One region of the Devosia sp. Root105 genome, then DNA from elsewhere that is predicted to be linked to it. Evidence: riboswitches for the same ligand, from Rfam matches in the RefSeq annotation. Region 1 holds a riboswitch; the other holds the start of a gene.
What was found. Region 1 has a riboswitch for cobalamin ahead of ASC68_RS14660 (ABC transporter ATP-binding protein). Riboswitches for the same ligand answer to the same signal wherever they lie in the genome.
Positions count from the first base shown of each region.

Region 2: linked by a shared signal. The riboswitch ahead of ASC68_RS03730 (HupE/UreJ family protein) and the one ahead of ASC68_RS14660 (ABC transporter ATP-binding protein) in region 1 are both predicted to bind cobalamin.

Region 1 covers NZ_LMCR01000015.1:272,261-280,151, reverse strand. Annotated here, with positions in the region: gene arfB (alternative ribosome rescue aminoacyl-tRNA hydrolase ArfB) at 1-376, opposite strand, end outside; gene ASC68_RS14685 (SDR family oxidoreductase) at 492-1,277, opposite strand; gene ASC68_RS14680 (SRPBCC domain-containing protein) at 1,427-1,933, opposite strand; gene ASC68_RS14675 (metalloregulator ArsR/SmtB family transcription factor) at 1,917-2,270, opposite strand; gene ASC68_RS14670 (iron ABC transporter permease) at 2,327-3,385, opposite strand; gene ASC68_RS14665 (ABC transporter substrate-binding protein) at 3,551-4,495, opposite strand; gene ASC68_RS14660 (ABC transporter ATP-binding protein) at 4,507-5,310, opposite strand; cobalamin riboswitch at 5,419-5,636, opposite strand; gene ASC68_RS14655 (LLM class flavin-dependent oxidoreductase) at 6,301-7,668, shown strand; gene ASC68_RS14650 (NAD(P)H-dependent oxidoreductase) at 7,668-7,891, shown strand, end outside.
Region 2 covers NZ_LMCR01000001.1:779,018-786,908, forward strand. Annotated here, with positions in the region: gene ASC68_RS03690 (methyltransferase domain-containing protein) at 231-716, shown strand; gene ffh (signal recognition particle protein) at 953-2,557, shown strand; gene rpsP (30S ribosomal protein S16) at 2,650-3,045, shown strand; gene rimM (ribosome maturation factor RimM) at 3,049-3,585, shown strand; gene trmD (tRNA (guanosine(37)-N1)-methyltransferase TrmD) at 3,582-4,262, shown strand; gene ASC68_RS03715 (SCO family protein) at 4,263-4,862, opposite strand; gene ASC68_RS03720 (copper chaperone PCu(A)C) at 4,865-5,848, opposite strand; gene ASC68_RS03725 (hypothetical protein) at 5,913-6,260, opposite strand; cobalamin riboswitch at 6,362-6,565, shown strand; gene ASC68_RS03730 (HupE/UreJ family protein) at 6,625-7,209, shown strand; gene rplS (50S ribosomal protein L19) at 7,590-7,891, shown strand, end outside.

The DNA.
Region 1 (7,891 bases):
GCGGGACCAGGGCCTCGCGCAGGATGGCGACGAGGCGGTCGATGGCGTCGTCGCGATTCATCGGCTGGCTGCGCAGGCGGTTGGCGGTGATGACGATGACGCCCTCGGTGGTGAGCCGGCTGCCGGCGAGAACGGCGGCGCGGTGCTTCAGCGGCTCGGGCAGGGAGGGGGAACCCATCAGGTCGAAGCGGAGCTGCGCCGCGCTCGACACCTTGTTGACGTTCTGGCCGCCCGGGCCGGGGCTGCGGATATAGTCGATCGAAATCTCCGACAGCGGGAGATGCACGGCGCCGCCGATGTGGAGAGAGTCGGGAATGGGGGAGGGCTCCGCAGGTTGGAGGCGGAGGTTAGCACGGACGCCTGAGCGTGTGGCCACCCCCACCCTTGATCCCTCCCCACAAGGGGGAGGGAGAAGCAGAACTGAGATCGTGCCGTTAGCGCCTCCCTCCCCTTGTGGGGAGGGCCGGGGTGGGGGTGGCCACACGCTCGAACTAGTCCGCGTCCAGCACCGAGCCGCAGGTGAGGTTCATGATGGCGCCTGATATCGCGGTGGCGCGGTCGGAGGCGGCGAAGGCGGCGGCGCTGGCGACTTCGGCGAGGGTAGGCATGCGGCCGAGAATGGTGCCGGCTGTCATGTAGGCCTTGATCTCGCGAACCAGCTCGGCGTGCTCTGGGGCGGAGGGCCAGGTCTCCGGGATGGCTTCGGAGCGGAGGCAGACAACGCGAACCCCTTTGGGGCCGAGTTCGGCGGCGAGGGTGCGCGACAGCGCTTCGATGGCGGTGCAGGCGATGCCGAAGCCGCCGGCGCTGTGCTCCATCTGGTCGCGGCCCGAGAGGTGGGCGCCGGTGGACGACAGGGTGAGAATGACGCCGGAGCCCTGCTTGACCATATGGCGGGCGGCGGCGAGGCCGGTGAACAGGTGCGTGCGGACGCCGGCAGTGATCGGGGTGAGCACGTCCGCGCTGTTCATGTCGATGAGGCGCGTGCCCTGCAGGTGGCCGAAGATCGAGATGGCATTGAAGGTGATGTCGATGCGGCCGGCTTTGGCGGCGATGGCATCGGCATGGGCGCCAACCGCGGCTTCGTCGAGGGCATCGACTTCGGCGGCCTCCGCCTCGCCGCCCGCGGCGTTGATGGCGTCGGCGACGGCCTGGACTTTGGCGAGTGTGCGGCCGGCGAGGAACAGGCGGGCGCCATCGGCAGCGAACTGCCGGGCGGTGGCGGAGCCGATCCTGCCGGCGGCACCGTGGATGATGGCGGTCTTGTTGGCGAGCATGGGAGGCCTTTCCGGTTGAGAGGCTGGTGCGTGCTGACCCCCACCCCTGTGAGGGAGACCAAAACACAATGTCCGTGCGGGCGTCTCCCTCCCCCTTGCGGGGAGGGATCAAGGGTGGGGGTGCACAGCCACCGGCGCTGGTGATGAGGTCATGTCAGCTGTTGCAGCTGGATGCCCTTGGCCAAGGCCGCGGCGTATTGCTCTTCCTTATTGAAGAGCGAGTTCCAGCCGCCGACATGGCTGTCGCGCGAGGCGACGGAGGTGAAGGGGGTCTGGTGGAAATGCTGGGTGGTGCGGCCGGCGCGTTCCTCGAACTGCACCGTGATGGTGGTCGGCACGGTTTCGCCGGCCCCTTCGTCCCAGGCGAAGCTGAGGACGATGCGCTTATGCGGCTCGATCTCGAGATACTCGCCACCCGACCAGCTCTTGGGGAACATCGACGAGGTCATGCCGACCCGCCAGGCGCCGCCGGGGCGGAAGTCGGAGCTGAGGTCGGTGACGGTGAAGCCTTCCGGGCCCCACCAGCGGATCATGTGCTGGGGTTCCTGCCACATGCGCCAGACGATCGACAGCGGCGCATCGAAACTGCGGGTGATGAACAGCTCGTCGTCGCGCAGCTTCAGGGCCTCAGTGCGCATTTCAGTTCTTTGAGCCATTGTCATCTCCCTTGGTGATCTCGTCGAGATAGGCGCCCATCTTGTCGAAGCTGCCTTCCCAGAACATGCGGTAGCGGGCGAGCCAGCCATCGACTTCTTGCAGCCGGGCGGTTTCGAGTTTGCAGGGCCGCCACTGCGCCTCGCGGCCGCGGCTGATCAGGCCGGCGGTTTCGAGCACCTTCAAATGCCGCGACACGGCCTGCAGCGTAATGTCGAATGGTTCGGCCAGCTCGTTGACCGTCGCCTCGCCTTGGCTCAGCCGGGCCAGCAGGGCCCGGCGGGTCGGATCGGCGAGGGCCGACAACGTGGTGCTGAGCGGGTCGGTGGCGGAGTACATATTCAACACTTTCGTTGATTAACGTTTGTGTTGAATATGCCCTCCGTTGTCGGCTGTCAAGCGGCGCCGCGGCGGCGGCGGAGCAGCAGGATGAAGAAGCCGCCACCGACCAGCCCGGTGATGATGCCGATCGGCAGATCCTGCGGCGGGATGATGGTGCGGGCCAGCATATCGGCGAGAACGAGGAAGATGGCGCCGAGCAGAGCCGACAGCGGCAGCACCCGGCGATAGTCGCCGCCGACCACCAGGCGGACGATGTGCGGGATCATCAGCCCGACAAAAGCGATGACGCCGGAGAAGGCCACGGCGGCGCCGGTCAGCAGGGCCGAGACGATGAACACCAGCATGCGGAAGCGCCCGGCCGGGATGCCGAGCGTGGTGGCGCTTTCGTCGCCGAGAGTCATGGCGTTGAGGTGGCGCGCGTTGGCGATGAGGTAAGCGCCGCAGGCGAGGAGCGCGACGAGCGGGTAGGGCAGTTGCGCCCAGGTTGAGAGCCCGAGGCCGCCGAGCATCCAGAAGATCACGGTGTGGGCGGCGCGCGGATCGCCGAGAAAGATGGCGAGGCTGCCGCCGGAGGTGATGATGAAGCTGACGGCGACGCCGGCGAGGATCAGCCTGCTGGCATCGGTGGAGCGGGTGAGATTGGCGACGCTGACCACGATGGCGGTGCTCAGGAGCGCGCCGCCGAAGGCGAAGAGCGGCACGGTGGCGAGGCCGAGGAACATGCCGGTATGCAGCAGCACGATGATGGCGCCAAGCGCCGCGCCCGAGGAAATGCCGAGCAGGTGCGGATCGGCGAGCGGGTTGCGAGTCACCGATTGCAGCGCCGCGCCGACCAGCGCCAGGCTGGCGCCGACGGCGGCGCCGAGGATGACGCGGGGCAGGCGGACCTCCCAGACGATGTTGTCACGACCGGCCGACCAGCTGACCTCGACGCTGCCGGGGGCGAGATGGTGGGCGACGACCGACCACACGGTATCGAGCGGAATGGCGATGGCGCCGACGCTGACGGCGACCAGCGCGGTGACGAGGAGCAGCGCGGCGAGCGCCAGCACCAGCGCCGGGGTGGCGTGGACGAGGGCGTGGCGCGGGCCGGAGAGGTGGCGGTGGGACATGGGGGCTTGCTTGCTAACTTGGACCGCCGGCGCGGGCCGACCCCCACCCCTGTCCCCTCCCCCTCAAACAGGGGGAGGGAGACGCTGTCCTCGATATCTGTGGGAGGGTCTCCCTCCCCCTTGCGGGGAGGGGACAGGGGCGGGGTCAGCCCGCGCCGGCTTCGCCTACTCCGCGAACGCCGCCGCCAGGTGCTTGATCGCCGCGATGTTGCGCGGGCCCGGGGTGGCCTCGACATATTGAAGCGTAACGAAGCGGTTATGCCTTACCGCCGGAATGTCCTTGAAGGCCGGGTTGTTGCGCATGAAGTCGGCCTTCTGCTCGGCGGTGACTTCGCCGTAGTTGATGATGACGATGACGTCGGGGTTGCGCTCGATCACCGGCTCCCAGCCGATCTCGACCCAGCTCGAGTTCACGTCGTCCATGATGTTGGCGCCGCCGGCGGCTTCGATCAGTGCGGTGGGGATGGCGTAGCGGCCCGCAGTGAAGGGCTTTTCCTCGCCCGAGTCATAGATGAAGACCTTTGGCGGGGTGTCGCGCCTGGGTAGCGTCGCGGTGAAGGCGGCGAGCTCGGACTGGTAACCGGCAACCAGCGCTTCGGCGCGTTCGGAGACGCCGAAGATTTTTCCCAGATTGAGCAGGTCGACATAGAGGTCGTCGATCGCGGCCTTGGGCTTGTCCATGATGTGGATGCAGCTTTCGGTCAGCTCGTAGACCTTGATGCCGAAGGCACCGAGGGTCTCCGGGGTGATTTCGCCGCCGACCTTCATGCCGTAGTTCCAGCCGGCGAAATAGAAGTCGGCATCGGCGCCGAGCAGCACTTCCTTGGTGGGATAGTCAGGCGACAGCTCGGGCAGTTCGGCGACGCCGGCGCGCAGCGTTTCGTCGAGCGTCTTCCATTCCGACACTCCGGTATAGCCGGCCATCGAGCCGGTGAGGCCGAGGGCCAGCATCATTTCGGTGAGGTTGACGTCGTTGGAGACGGCGCGGCTCGGGGCGGCCTCAAAGGTAACGTCACGGTTACAGCTTTTGACGGTGACCGGGAAGCCGGAGGCGAAGGCGCTGGTCGCGGCGAGCGCGACAAGCGGGGCGGCGAGGAGGCTGAGGCGCATGGAATTCTCCCTTAGCGGCGCGGGTCGAGATGGAAGGAAAAGCGGGGGCGGCCGGTAGCCGGATGGCTGTCGATGGCGGTCTCGACGGCAAAGGTCTCCCGGATGGCCTGAGGCGTCAGCGTCTCCAGCGGCGGGCCGAGCGCCGCCTGCCGGCCATCGGCGATGACCAGCACGCGATCGGCATGGGCCGAGGCGAGCGCCAGGTCGTGCAGCGAGACGATGATGGTGGTGGGTAGCGCCGCCAGCAGCGCCAGCACCTCAAGCTGATGGCGGATATCGAGGTGGTTGGTGGGCTCGTCGAGGATCAGCAGATCCGGTTTCTGCACCAGGGCGCGGGCAAGCATGACGCGCTGCTTCTCGCCGCCAGAAAGCGAGGCAAAATCGCGGGCAGCCAGCGGCGCGAGGCCGAGCAGATCGAGGGCGGCTTCGACTGACGCGTAACCGCGCGGTGACCCATCATGCTGATGCGGGGTGAGGCCGAGCTCGATGATTTCGGCGACGCTGAGACCGAAATCCGAGGCCGGCTCCTGCAGCACGGTGGCGATGCGGCGGGCGGTGGCGCGGGGCGGCAGCGACCAGAGGTCGGCGCCATCGAGGCGGACCGTACCGGCGGTGGGGCGGTGGTAGCGGTAGAGGCAGCGCAGCAGGCTGGATTTGCCGGCACCGTTGGGGCCGACCAGCGCCAGCATCTCGCCGGGCGCGACGACAAAGCTCAGATCGCGGACGATCGGGACGCGATGCGACGGCCCCCAGCTCAGGCCTTCGACCGAGAGGGCGGCCGGGCTAGAGCCGACCAGGGATCGGGCAAGCTCCATGGGAGGCCTCCGCGCATAGGCGAGGGCTGACGGGCGAACCGATCAAAATGCGAGCTGCGATGCGTAGTCGTAGCGCCATCGACGTTCCCCTCGGCACACCCCGGCCGGGTTACAGTGAGCTGTCGAGGCAGGTCTCCTGGCTCGCGGGTCACAGCGCCTCCGAACCTTCCCAACCCGTCGGGTCAGTGGTGTCTACGGAAGAGCTCGCCGCTTACAGTTGCGGGGGCAGCCACGGTTTTGCGCCCTGATGGGTACGTCGCACCGTGTTCCCTTTTAATCCCCGTTGGCTTGGCGGCCGCCGAGGAACCTTGAACGGGCGCATAGAGCGTGGACTCGGGGGCGATGTCAATTGGCAGGGAGGTGGTCTCAGAGCATGGCGCTCCGGCGGTGCAGTGATCGCCTTCTCCCCTTGTGGGAGAAGGTGCCCGAAGGGCGGATGAGGGGTTCTCTCCGCGGGCTCCGTCGCTCGTCGCCTACGCTCCGATCGCGCTACACTTCGTTGCGCGGACCCCTCATCCGGCGCTGCGCGCCACCTTCTCCCACAAGGGGAGAAGGCAAGAGGGTGGCCATCGCTGACATGCGTGCATTGGCACTGCCGGGAAGTGGCAATCCAAAAGGGATCGCGGACCCGACACCGTGCGGCGGGCCGGGTCCGCGTCGTGAGGGAGGGGAGGCGCCCCGCCTCACGGGCTATCGAGCGTCGCAGCCCGATGGGAGAAATGAACTGAGATGTGCCCCCTCAGTGCCACCGACTCGGCAGCTTAGGAGCAGTGCATCACAGCCCAGCTGACAGAGCGCTGAACGTCGGTTGCAGAAATGGTTCAGAAACCGCATCCGACCGTCCGTTCCCCGGCAAGGCGATTGTGCGGGCAAAAAAAGCTCACGAACCCAGCGATCGGCGCAAAGCCATCAGTCGACATTGTATATTGAATTAGTAGGCTAAAGTCTCATTGCCGAGCATGGAGCGCGGCACCGGGGACCGATGTCGAAATGACCACCGAGGACAGACAGCTCAAACTCGGCGCCTTCATTATGGCGACCGGGCATCATATCGCGGCGTGGCGGCACCCGGATTCGGACGCCGACGCCGGACACAGCATCGACCACTATCGCGGCCTCGCCGAGACGGCCGAGCGCGGCAAGTTCGACCTGGTGTTCGTTGCTGATAGTCCCGCTGGCTGGGATGGCGACAAGGATGCCGAGACGCGCAGCCGGGTCAGCCATTCGGCGCATTTCGAGCCGGTGACGCTGTGGTCGGCGCTGTCGCAGGTGACCGAGCGGATCGGCTTCGTCGCCACCGCGTCGACCACCTATGAGGATCCCTATCTCCTCGCCCGCAAATTCGCCTCGCTCGACCATATCTCGAAAGGCCGCGCCGCCTGGAATGTGGTGACGACCGGCGCCGACGTGTCGAAGAACTTCTCGATTGCTGGCCATCCGGCGCATGCCAACCGCTACGAGCGGGCCGAGGAAGTCGTCGATCTGGTGCTCGACCTGTGGGATTCCTACGAGGATGATGCGCTGATCCGCGACAAAGCGAGCGGGATCTTTCTCGACCCTGACAAGGTCCACAAGGTCAATCACCACGGCAAGTTCTTCGATGTCGCCGGGCCGTTGAACGTCGCCCGCTCGCCGCAGGGCAGGCCGGTGGTGGTGCAGGCCGGCGCCTCGGAGCCGGGTCGCGAACTGGCGGCGCGCACCGCCGAGGTGATCTTCACCGCCAACCAGACGCTGGAAGATGCGCAGGAGTTCTATTCCGACATCAAGGGGCGGCTCGCCAAATTCGGCCGCCGGCCGGAACAACTGCTGATCATGCCGGGCATCTTCGCGGTGCTGGGTGGGACGGAGAAAGAGGCGCAGGAGAACTACGAGTTCATCCAGTCGCTGGTGCACCCGACGATCGCCTGGTCGATCCTCAAGCAATATTATGTCGGGGTCGACCTGTCGGGCTACTCGCTCGACGACAAGGCGCCGCCGCTGCCAACCAATACCGAACTCAACAAGAGCCGGCTGAAGCTGGTGTCGGACCTCGCGGCGCGCGGGCTCAGCCTGCGAGAACTCTATTTGTCACTGGCCACGGCGCGCGGCCACCGGACGGTGGTCGGGACGCCCGAGCAGGTGGCCGACGCCATCGGCGAGTGGTTCCACGGCGGGGCGGCTGACGGCTTCAACATCATGCCACCGGTGCTGCCCACCGGGCTCACCGACTTCGTCGACCAGGTGGTGCCGGTGCTGCAGCGGCGCGGCTGGTTCCGCACCGAATATGAAGGCGCGACGCTCAGGGAAAATCTCGGGCTCGCGCGGCCGGTCAATCGTTTCGTCGAACGCGCTGCGGCGCAGAGCCAGAGGAGCGCCTGATGGCCGGGCTGAATATTGTCGGATTTGCCGGCAGCTCGTCGCGACCGTCGCGGACGCGCAACCTCGTGGAAGCGATCGCCGAAGCGGCGGCGCAGCGTTCGGGAGCCAAGGTCTCGATCTTCGATCTGCAGGAGATCCAGCCCTCGCTGGGCTCGACCCTCGATCCGCGCTCGGCGCCGGCCGATCTCGCGCAGCTGATCGCAACGATCACCGCCGCGGACGC
Region 2 (7,891 bases), on a different contig from region 1:
TCGTGCCGAACTCCCCGGAGGAAGGTTCGCGGTCGCCGGCTTGCGAGGCGGCACGGGGATAAGTGCTGATCTCGGCTATGAGGCAGGTTTAGCTCCCCGGATGGGGCGGCGACGCCTGGGTGAACTGCGGACCCGGCCAAGATGTAGCGCTGCTGGGGAAAGCCGGCAACGGCCATGTTCAGGTCACCTTCGGGCGGGCTAGTTCTGGGCGGGTACGAAGGGGGAGTCGCTTGGCGGAAATCGCGAGACGTCATCGCTGGGCGGTGGAACTGCTGGCCCCGAAGGCCGGCGAAGCCGTGCTGGAGATCGGCTGCGGGCACGGCATCGCCACCGGGCTGGTGCTGGCGGCGGGCGCCGATGTCGTGGCCGTCGACCGGTCGGGCAAGATGGTGGCGGCCTGCATCAAGCGGAACGAGGGGGTTGGGCGGCTGACCGCGTTCGAGAGCGATTTCGAGACGCTCGATCTTGGCGCGCTGGATGCGGCCTTCGCAGTGAACGTCGATTTTCCGCGCCATGCGGATCGCGGCTGGGCCAGGAAGCTCCGCGATGTGATCAAGCCGGGTGGGCGGGTAGTGCTGGTGCTGGAAGCGCCGGCGATCCGCACGGCCGATCGCTTTGCCATGGCGGCCGCTGCGGCTCTCGCGGGCGTCGGCTTCCGCGTCGACACCGAATTGGGACAGGGCATGGTGGCGGTGCGCGCCGAGCGCGTTCCTTGACTCGGCCGCATTTCCCCTCTATCGACCGCGCCAATTCATCAGGTTCAAACGCCTGACTGCCGACCGGGACCCGCAAAGGTATAAAGAGATCCCGGAGGCTAACACCCGACAGCGCGATGCGCCCTCGGGTGGGTTTGGCGTTTGCGCGGATGCTGCCATCTTCGGATGGCATGAACGGCCAAGACTACCTATCTCCGGGTCCGGGGCAGGGATGCTGCGGAACCAAAGGAACCAAAATGTTCGAAAGCCTTAGCGACCGGCTTGGGAAAATCTTCGAGGGCCTTCGGGGCCGCGGCGCACTCAACGAGAGCGACGTGGATGCGGCGCTGCGCGAAGTGCGCCGGGCGCTGCTCGAGGCCGACGTTTCGCTCGAGGTGGTGAAGGCCTTTGTCGAGCAGGTGCGCGAGCGCGCCGTCGGCGCCGAGGTCACCCGCTCGGTGACGCCGGGCCAGCAGGTGGTCAAGATCGTCCACGACGAACTGGTCAAGGTGCTCGGCGAAACGCAGGTGCCGATCGACTTCTCGACCACGCCGCCGATGACCATGCTGATGGTGGGCCTGCAGGGCGCCGGCAAGACTACGCTCTCGGCCAAGCTCGCTAAGCGCATGAAGGAGCGGCAGGGCAAGAAGGTCCTGATGGCCTCGCTCGACGATCGCCGTCCGGCGGCGAAAGAGCAGCTGCGCGTGCTCGGCGAGCAGATCGGCGTCGATACCCTGCCGATCCAGCTGAACGAAAAGCCGGTCGATATCGCCAGGCGCGCGCAGCGCGAGGGCAAGCTCGGCGGCTATGACGTGCTGATCCTCGATACGGCGGGTCGCACCCATATCGACGAAGAGCTGATGGAAGAGACGGCAGCGGTGAAGGCCGCGACCGATCCGCATGAAATCCTGCTCGTCGCCGATGCGCTGACCGGCCAGGACGCGGTGAACCTGGCACGCTCGTTCGATGCGCGCGTCGACATCACCGGCATCGTGCTCACCCGTGTCGACGGCGATGGCCGTGGCGGCGCGGCGCTGTCGATGCGGGCCGCCACCGGCAAGCCGATCAAGCTGATCGGTACCGGCGAAAAGCTGGATGCGCTCGAGGATTTCCATCCCTCGCGCATCGCCGACCGCATCCTCGGCATGGGCGACATCGTCAGCCTGGTCGAGAAGGCGGCGCAGAACGTCACGGCCGAAGATGCGGCCAAGATGGCCAAGAAGCTCAAGAAGGGCGTCTTCGACCTCGAGGACCTGCGCAATCAGCTGCTGCAGATGAAGAAGATGGGCGGCATGGGCTCGCTCATGAACATGATGCCCGGCATGAACCAGATGAAGAAGGCGATGGCAGGCGCCAATATCGACGAGAAGGTGTTCGACCGGCAGATCGCCGTCATCAATTCGATGACCAAGGCGGAGCGGGCGAACCCGGAACTGTTGAACGCCAAGCGGCGCATCCGCATCGCCAATGGCTCGGGCACCAAGGTCGAAGACGTCAACAAGCTGATGAAGCAGCACCGCCAGATGGCGGACATGATGAAGAAGGTGTCGAAGGGCGGCATGGGCTCGCTCGCCGGCATGTTCGGCGGCAAGATGGGCGGCATGATGCCGGGGCTCGGCAACATGCCCGACCCCTCGACCATGGACCCCAAGGAACTCGAGCAGCTGGCGCGGCGCATGGGGATCGACCCCGCATCGATGCCGCAGCAGGCCGAGGCGCCGAAACAGCTCACTCAGAACAAGCTGCCGACCGATGTCGGCCAGCTGCTCAAATCCGGCTCGGGACTTCCCGGGCTTGGCGGCGCGGCGCGCTTCCCTGGCCTTCCCGGCCTCGGCGGCGGCTTCGTGCCGAAAAAGAAATAACCCCACCGGAAGCGTGATCAGCAAAAGTTGCAGACTTTTGCGGTTCGAGAGCGCGACCAAACGAAACGACTGATCATACGAAGGACTGAAGAATGTCGCTGAAACTCCGCCTTGCCCGCGCCGGCACCAAGAAGCGCCCCTATTACCACGTCGTCGTCGCCGACGCCCGTTCGCCGCGTGACGGCCGCTTCATCGAGAAGATCGGCAACTACGATCCCAAGCTCGCCGACAAGGACAAGCGCGTCACCCTGGTGACTGAGCGCGTGCAGCATTGGCTGAGCGTCGGCGCCCAGCCGACCGACCGCGTGGCGCGGTTCTTCGACGCCGCGGGCCTGTTGAAGCGCGAAGCGCGCAACAACCCCGAGAAGGCCGTGCCAGGTAAGAAGGCGACCGAGCGCGCCGAAGCCAAGGCCAAGGCTGTCGCCGACAAGGCCGCTGCCGACGCCGCGCCGGCGCCGGCCGCCGCCGAAGCAGCCGCGTCCGAGTAAGCCGTGGCGCAAGCGGGCGACAACAAGCTCCTCATGGGCCGCATCGGCGCGGCCCATGGGATCAAGGGCGAAGTGCGCATCCAGTCCTTTACTGAGGACCCGCTGGCGCTGGCGTCCTATGGCCCGCTCTCGACCAATAAGCCGGGCCTCACCATCAAGATCCTCGCGGCTCGCACCACGACCAATGTGCTCGTGGCGCGGCTCGAGGGGGTCAACGACCGAAATGCGGCGGAAAAGCTGAACGGGGTCGAACTCTACGTCGACCGCGCACTGCTGCCCGACACCGACGACGACGATTTCTACCATGCCGACCTGATCGGGCTGAAAGCCCGGCTGGCCGACGGCTCGGAGATCGGCGAGGTGATGGCGGTGCCGAATTTCGGCGCCGGTGACCTGCTCGAAATCCGCGACCCCCGCTCGGGCGATACCTATCTCTATCCGTTCTCGAAGGCCGTGGTGCCGGAGGTGCGGGTCGCCGATGGGTACCTCTTGATCGATCCGCCGATCGAGGCGGAGCCGGGCGAAGAAGAACCCGATTGAGCTTTTCGGCTTCGATCATCACGCTGTTTCCGGAATTGTTCCCCGGGCCGCTCGGCGCCTCGGTGATCGGCCGTGGCATGGCGGATGGGCGGTGGAGCCTCGAGACTACGCAACTGAGGGATTTCGCCACCGACCGGCACCGGACGGTGGACGATACCCCATCGGGCGGTGGCGCCGGCATGGTGCTGAAACCGGATATCCTCGCCAAGGCGATCGATGCGGTGTCGCCGGAAGGCGATGCGCGGCCGCGGCTGCTGATGTCGCCGCGCGGCACACCGCTGACGCAGGCGCGGGTGCGCGAGCTGGCGCTGGGCCCCGGTGCGGTGATCATCTGCGGGCGGTTCGAGGGGATCGACCAGCGGGTGATCGAGGCAAGGCAACTCGAGGAAGTCTCGATCGGCGACTATGTGCTGGCCGGCGGCGAAGTCGCCGCCATGGTGCTGCTCGAAGCGGTGGTGCGGCTGCTTCCCGGCGTGCTGGGAGCGGCGGAAAGCCATGCCGACGAGAGCTTTGAGAATGGGCTGCTGGAGTACCCGCAATACACCCGGCCGCAGCTGTTCGAGGGGCGCGAGATCCCTGAGGTGCTGACCTCGGGCGATCATGGCAAGGTGGAGAAGTGGCGGCGCGCCGAGAGCGAGAGGCTCACACGGGCGCGCCGGCCGGATTTGCTCACCTGATCAGGCCGACTTGCCGAGCAGCTTCCTGATCTTGGCGAGGGCAGTGGTCGCGTCCTCCTGGTAGGCGATGGTGCCTTCGAAGCCGCCCTGGGCGTTGACGAGGAACACCGAGGCAGTGTGGTTCATGGTGTAATCCGAACCCTCCCCCGGCACCTTTTCGCCCAACACCTTCCAGGCCTTGATCATCTTGGCGATCTCCTCGGGCTTGCCGGTGACGCCAGTCACCCGGTCGGACACCCAGCTGACATAGCCATTGAGGATTTCGGGGGTGTCGCGCTCGGGATCGACCGTGACGAAGAAGGCCTTGAGGTTCTTCGCCTCGTCGCCGAGGTCGGCGAACCAGCCCGCCATCTCGCCCATGGTGGTGGGGCAGACGTCGGGGCAATGGGTATAGCCGAAGAACAGCAGTGAGGGCTGGCCGACCAGCATCGACTGGTCGACCGGGTTGCCGCGTTGATCGACGAGGGCATAGCTGCCGCCGCCGATGCCGCCGCTTTCAGGCCCGGGTCGCGTGACGAAGAACAGCAGCGTTGCCGCCACTGCCGCCAGCGCGACCAGAGCCCAGAGCGCGAGGCGGAGGCGCGAGGTCATGGCGCTCATGGTCAGCCACCGTGCATCGAGTGGTCTTCAGCCGGACCCTTGGCGGCCGGGCTCTCGACGCTGAGTTCCACCTCGACGCTGCCGGCCTTCTCGAAGTTGAGGGTCAACGGGATCTTTGTCCCCTCCACCAGCGGCTGGGCGAGCTGCATGAACATGATGTGGAGGCCGCCCGGCGCCAGGGTGACGGTTTCACCGGCCGGGATTTCGACGCCCTCGGGCAACTCGTTCATCTTCATCAGGTCGCCCTCCATCTTCATCTGATGGATCTGGACCACGCCGGCGACCGGTGAGGCGGCGCTGACCAGGCGATCGGCTTCGCCGCCCTTGTTGGTGATGGTGAGATAGCCGCCGCCAACCGGCGCATTGGGGAGGGTAGCGCGGGAGAAGCCACCGCTGATTTCGAGGTTGCCGATGGTGACCGCGGCCGGAGCCGCCATGTTCATGGCGACGTGGTCATGCTCGCCGGCAGCCGCAGTGGTGACGGCCAGGGTGGGAGCCGGATGCTCGAGGGCGTGAGCGTTCTCGCCGGGGGCAGCGATCTGGTCCCACACCACCGAGGCGGCGCCGCATTTCTGCGTCACGACGAACGGCAGGCTGGTTTCAGCGTCAAAGCCCTGCAGCGAGCCCTGGATGACGAATTCGTCGAACTGGTCGTCGGGAACCGAGCCGCCGGCCCAACTGACGGCGAGGGCGCCGGAGGTCACCGGCTGGTCATGCACCTGGTAGCTGTTCTGGTAGTCGCCCTTGGTGATCTCGACCGTCCAGCCGGCTTTCACCATGGGCTTGGCCGAAACGAAACCCTCGGGCAGCACGACGCTGACCGTGTCGGTGGGGGCGCCATCGCAGCCATGCGGGATGGCGATGGCGACCTTGACGGTCGCGCCGTTGGCGGCGGTGGCCGGGGTGAGCGTGGCATGCGCAAAGGCCGGGCTTGCGAGCATGAGGGTGGAAGCCGCGAATGCGGCGATGCGGGATGTGGTGTGCATCTGACTCTCGTCTGTTGGCTGCGGCCGTAGCGGGCGCAGCAAATCGATAATGGGGTACGATCGATCAGACGGAGGCGGGTGGTCCGCGGGCGGTGGCAGTGCCGAGCGGTTCGGTCGGCAAATGCAGGATGGGAAGCGCGCCATAGGCGACATCTGCCAGCATCGCCACCGGGATAGCGATGTCGCAGGGCGGCGGCAGGTCAGCTCCGCCGATGCGGCAGGCGTGGCAGGGGGCGTGCGCCTTGGGGTCATCCGGGGTGTCGCCGCAATAGCTCATGTCGAGCGCGGCGGCGAGGGTGTCGGGGCCGGCGGATGCGGTAGCCACCGGGGCGTGAGCGAAACTGAGGAAAACCAGGGCGAGCACGACAAGCGCGTGCAGCAGCTCTCTCCCCATGTTTCGCGCGTTGAGCACCGGCAACGACCCCGTTGGACGACAAGACCCTTTAGCGCAGCCGGAGCTGCCGCGTCATGTGGCAAATGCGCGGGCGGGCGATTGAACTCACCGGTGGAACCTGACAGAGATAGCGCGACGGTGCGCGACCCGCTTTTCGGGGCCGCGTGAAACGGGAAGCCGGTAGGCCATTGGCCGACGCCGGCGCCGCCCCCGCGACTGTAACGGGCCTGACTTTTCACTCAGCGTGCCACTGGTTTGCGACTGGGAAGGTGGAGTGAGAGGTGCCCGGAGCCAGGAGACCGGCCGTCCGGTGGTGACCCAAACCGGGACCATCGAACATGAAAAACGCTACGGGACGGCGGGTCCCGAGATGGAGATATTTATGCGCGCGCTTCTGGCCCTTCTGCTCATCGCCGTTCCGACGGCGGCTTTCGCCCATACCGGGCACGGCGACACCTCGGGGTTCCTCTTTGGCTTCATGCACCCGGTCGGCGGGATCGACCATATCCTCGCCATGGTGGCGGTGGGCGTGTTCGCCTATGTGCTGGGCGGCAAGGCGCTGTGGCTGGTGCCGCTGAGCTTCGTCGCCATGATGGCGGTCGGGTTCCTGCTGGGCGTCGGGCAGATCGACGTGCCGTTCGTCGAACTGGGGATTGCGCTCTCGAGCGTGGTGATCGGCGGCGCCGCGGCGCTGGGCCGGCCGATGCCGGTCATCGCGGCCTCGGCGCTGGTCGGGGTGTTCGCGATCTTCCACGGCCACGCGCACGGCGCCGAAATGCCGGTCGATGCCTCGGGTTTCGAATATGCGGCGGGCTTCATCGTGGCGACCGCGTTGCTGCATGCGGTCGGTATCGGCGCGGCGATGGGCGTGAGCAAGCTGGTCGGCAAGTATGGCAAGACCGCTGCGCAGGTGGCCGGTGGCGTGTTCGCGCTGGGCGGCATCGGGGTGCTGGCCGGCTGGCTGTAAGGGTTAGGTAGAACTGCGCGTGGGGCTCCCCCACCCAGCTTCGCTACGGCTTCGCCTAGCTGCGCTACTCTCCCCACAAGGGGGAGGGAGGGCGCAAGAACCGAAAGTGCAGCAAGCGTCTCCCTCCCCCGGAGCGACTACTTGTCGTCCCCTTGTGGGGAGGGATCAAGGGCGGGGGGTGGCCCCACGCTCCGGCCGGTCGGCATCGAACCGACATAGAGTGGGCCAGAAACCCTAGACTCCCGGGCATTCTTGATTTATAGCCCCGCTCGCTTGAGCTTCGGCTCGGCCAATAATGCATAAAAATCCGTGCAACCAAGACCGGGCGGTCGGCGAAAGCCGGCGAAACGCTCCTTTGAAAAAGACGAACGGAACATCAGATGTCCAAGATCATCGAACAGCTCAATCAGGAGCAGCACGATAAGCTGCTCGCCAAGGGCGCCCATCCGGAATTTACCCACGGCGATACCGTCAAGGTGTGGGTGAAGATCCGCGAAGGCGACAAGGAACGCCTGCAGGCCTATGAGGGCGTGGTTATCGCCCGCTCCGGCACCGGCATCATGGAAAGCTTCACCGTGCGCAAGATTTCGTACGGCGAAGGCGTGGAACGCGTGTTCCCCGTGCTCAGCCCCAATATCGACCGCGTCGAAGTGATCAAGCGCGGTAAGGTCCGCCGCGCCAA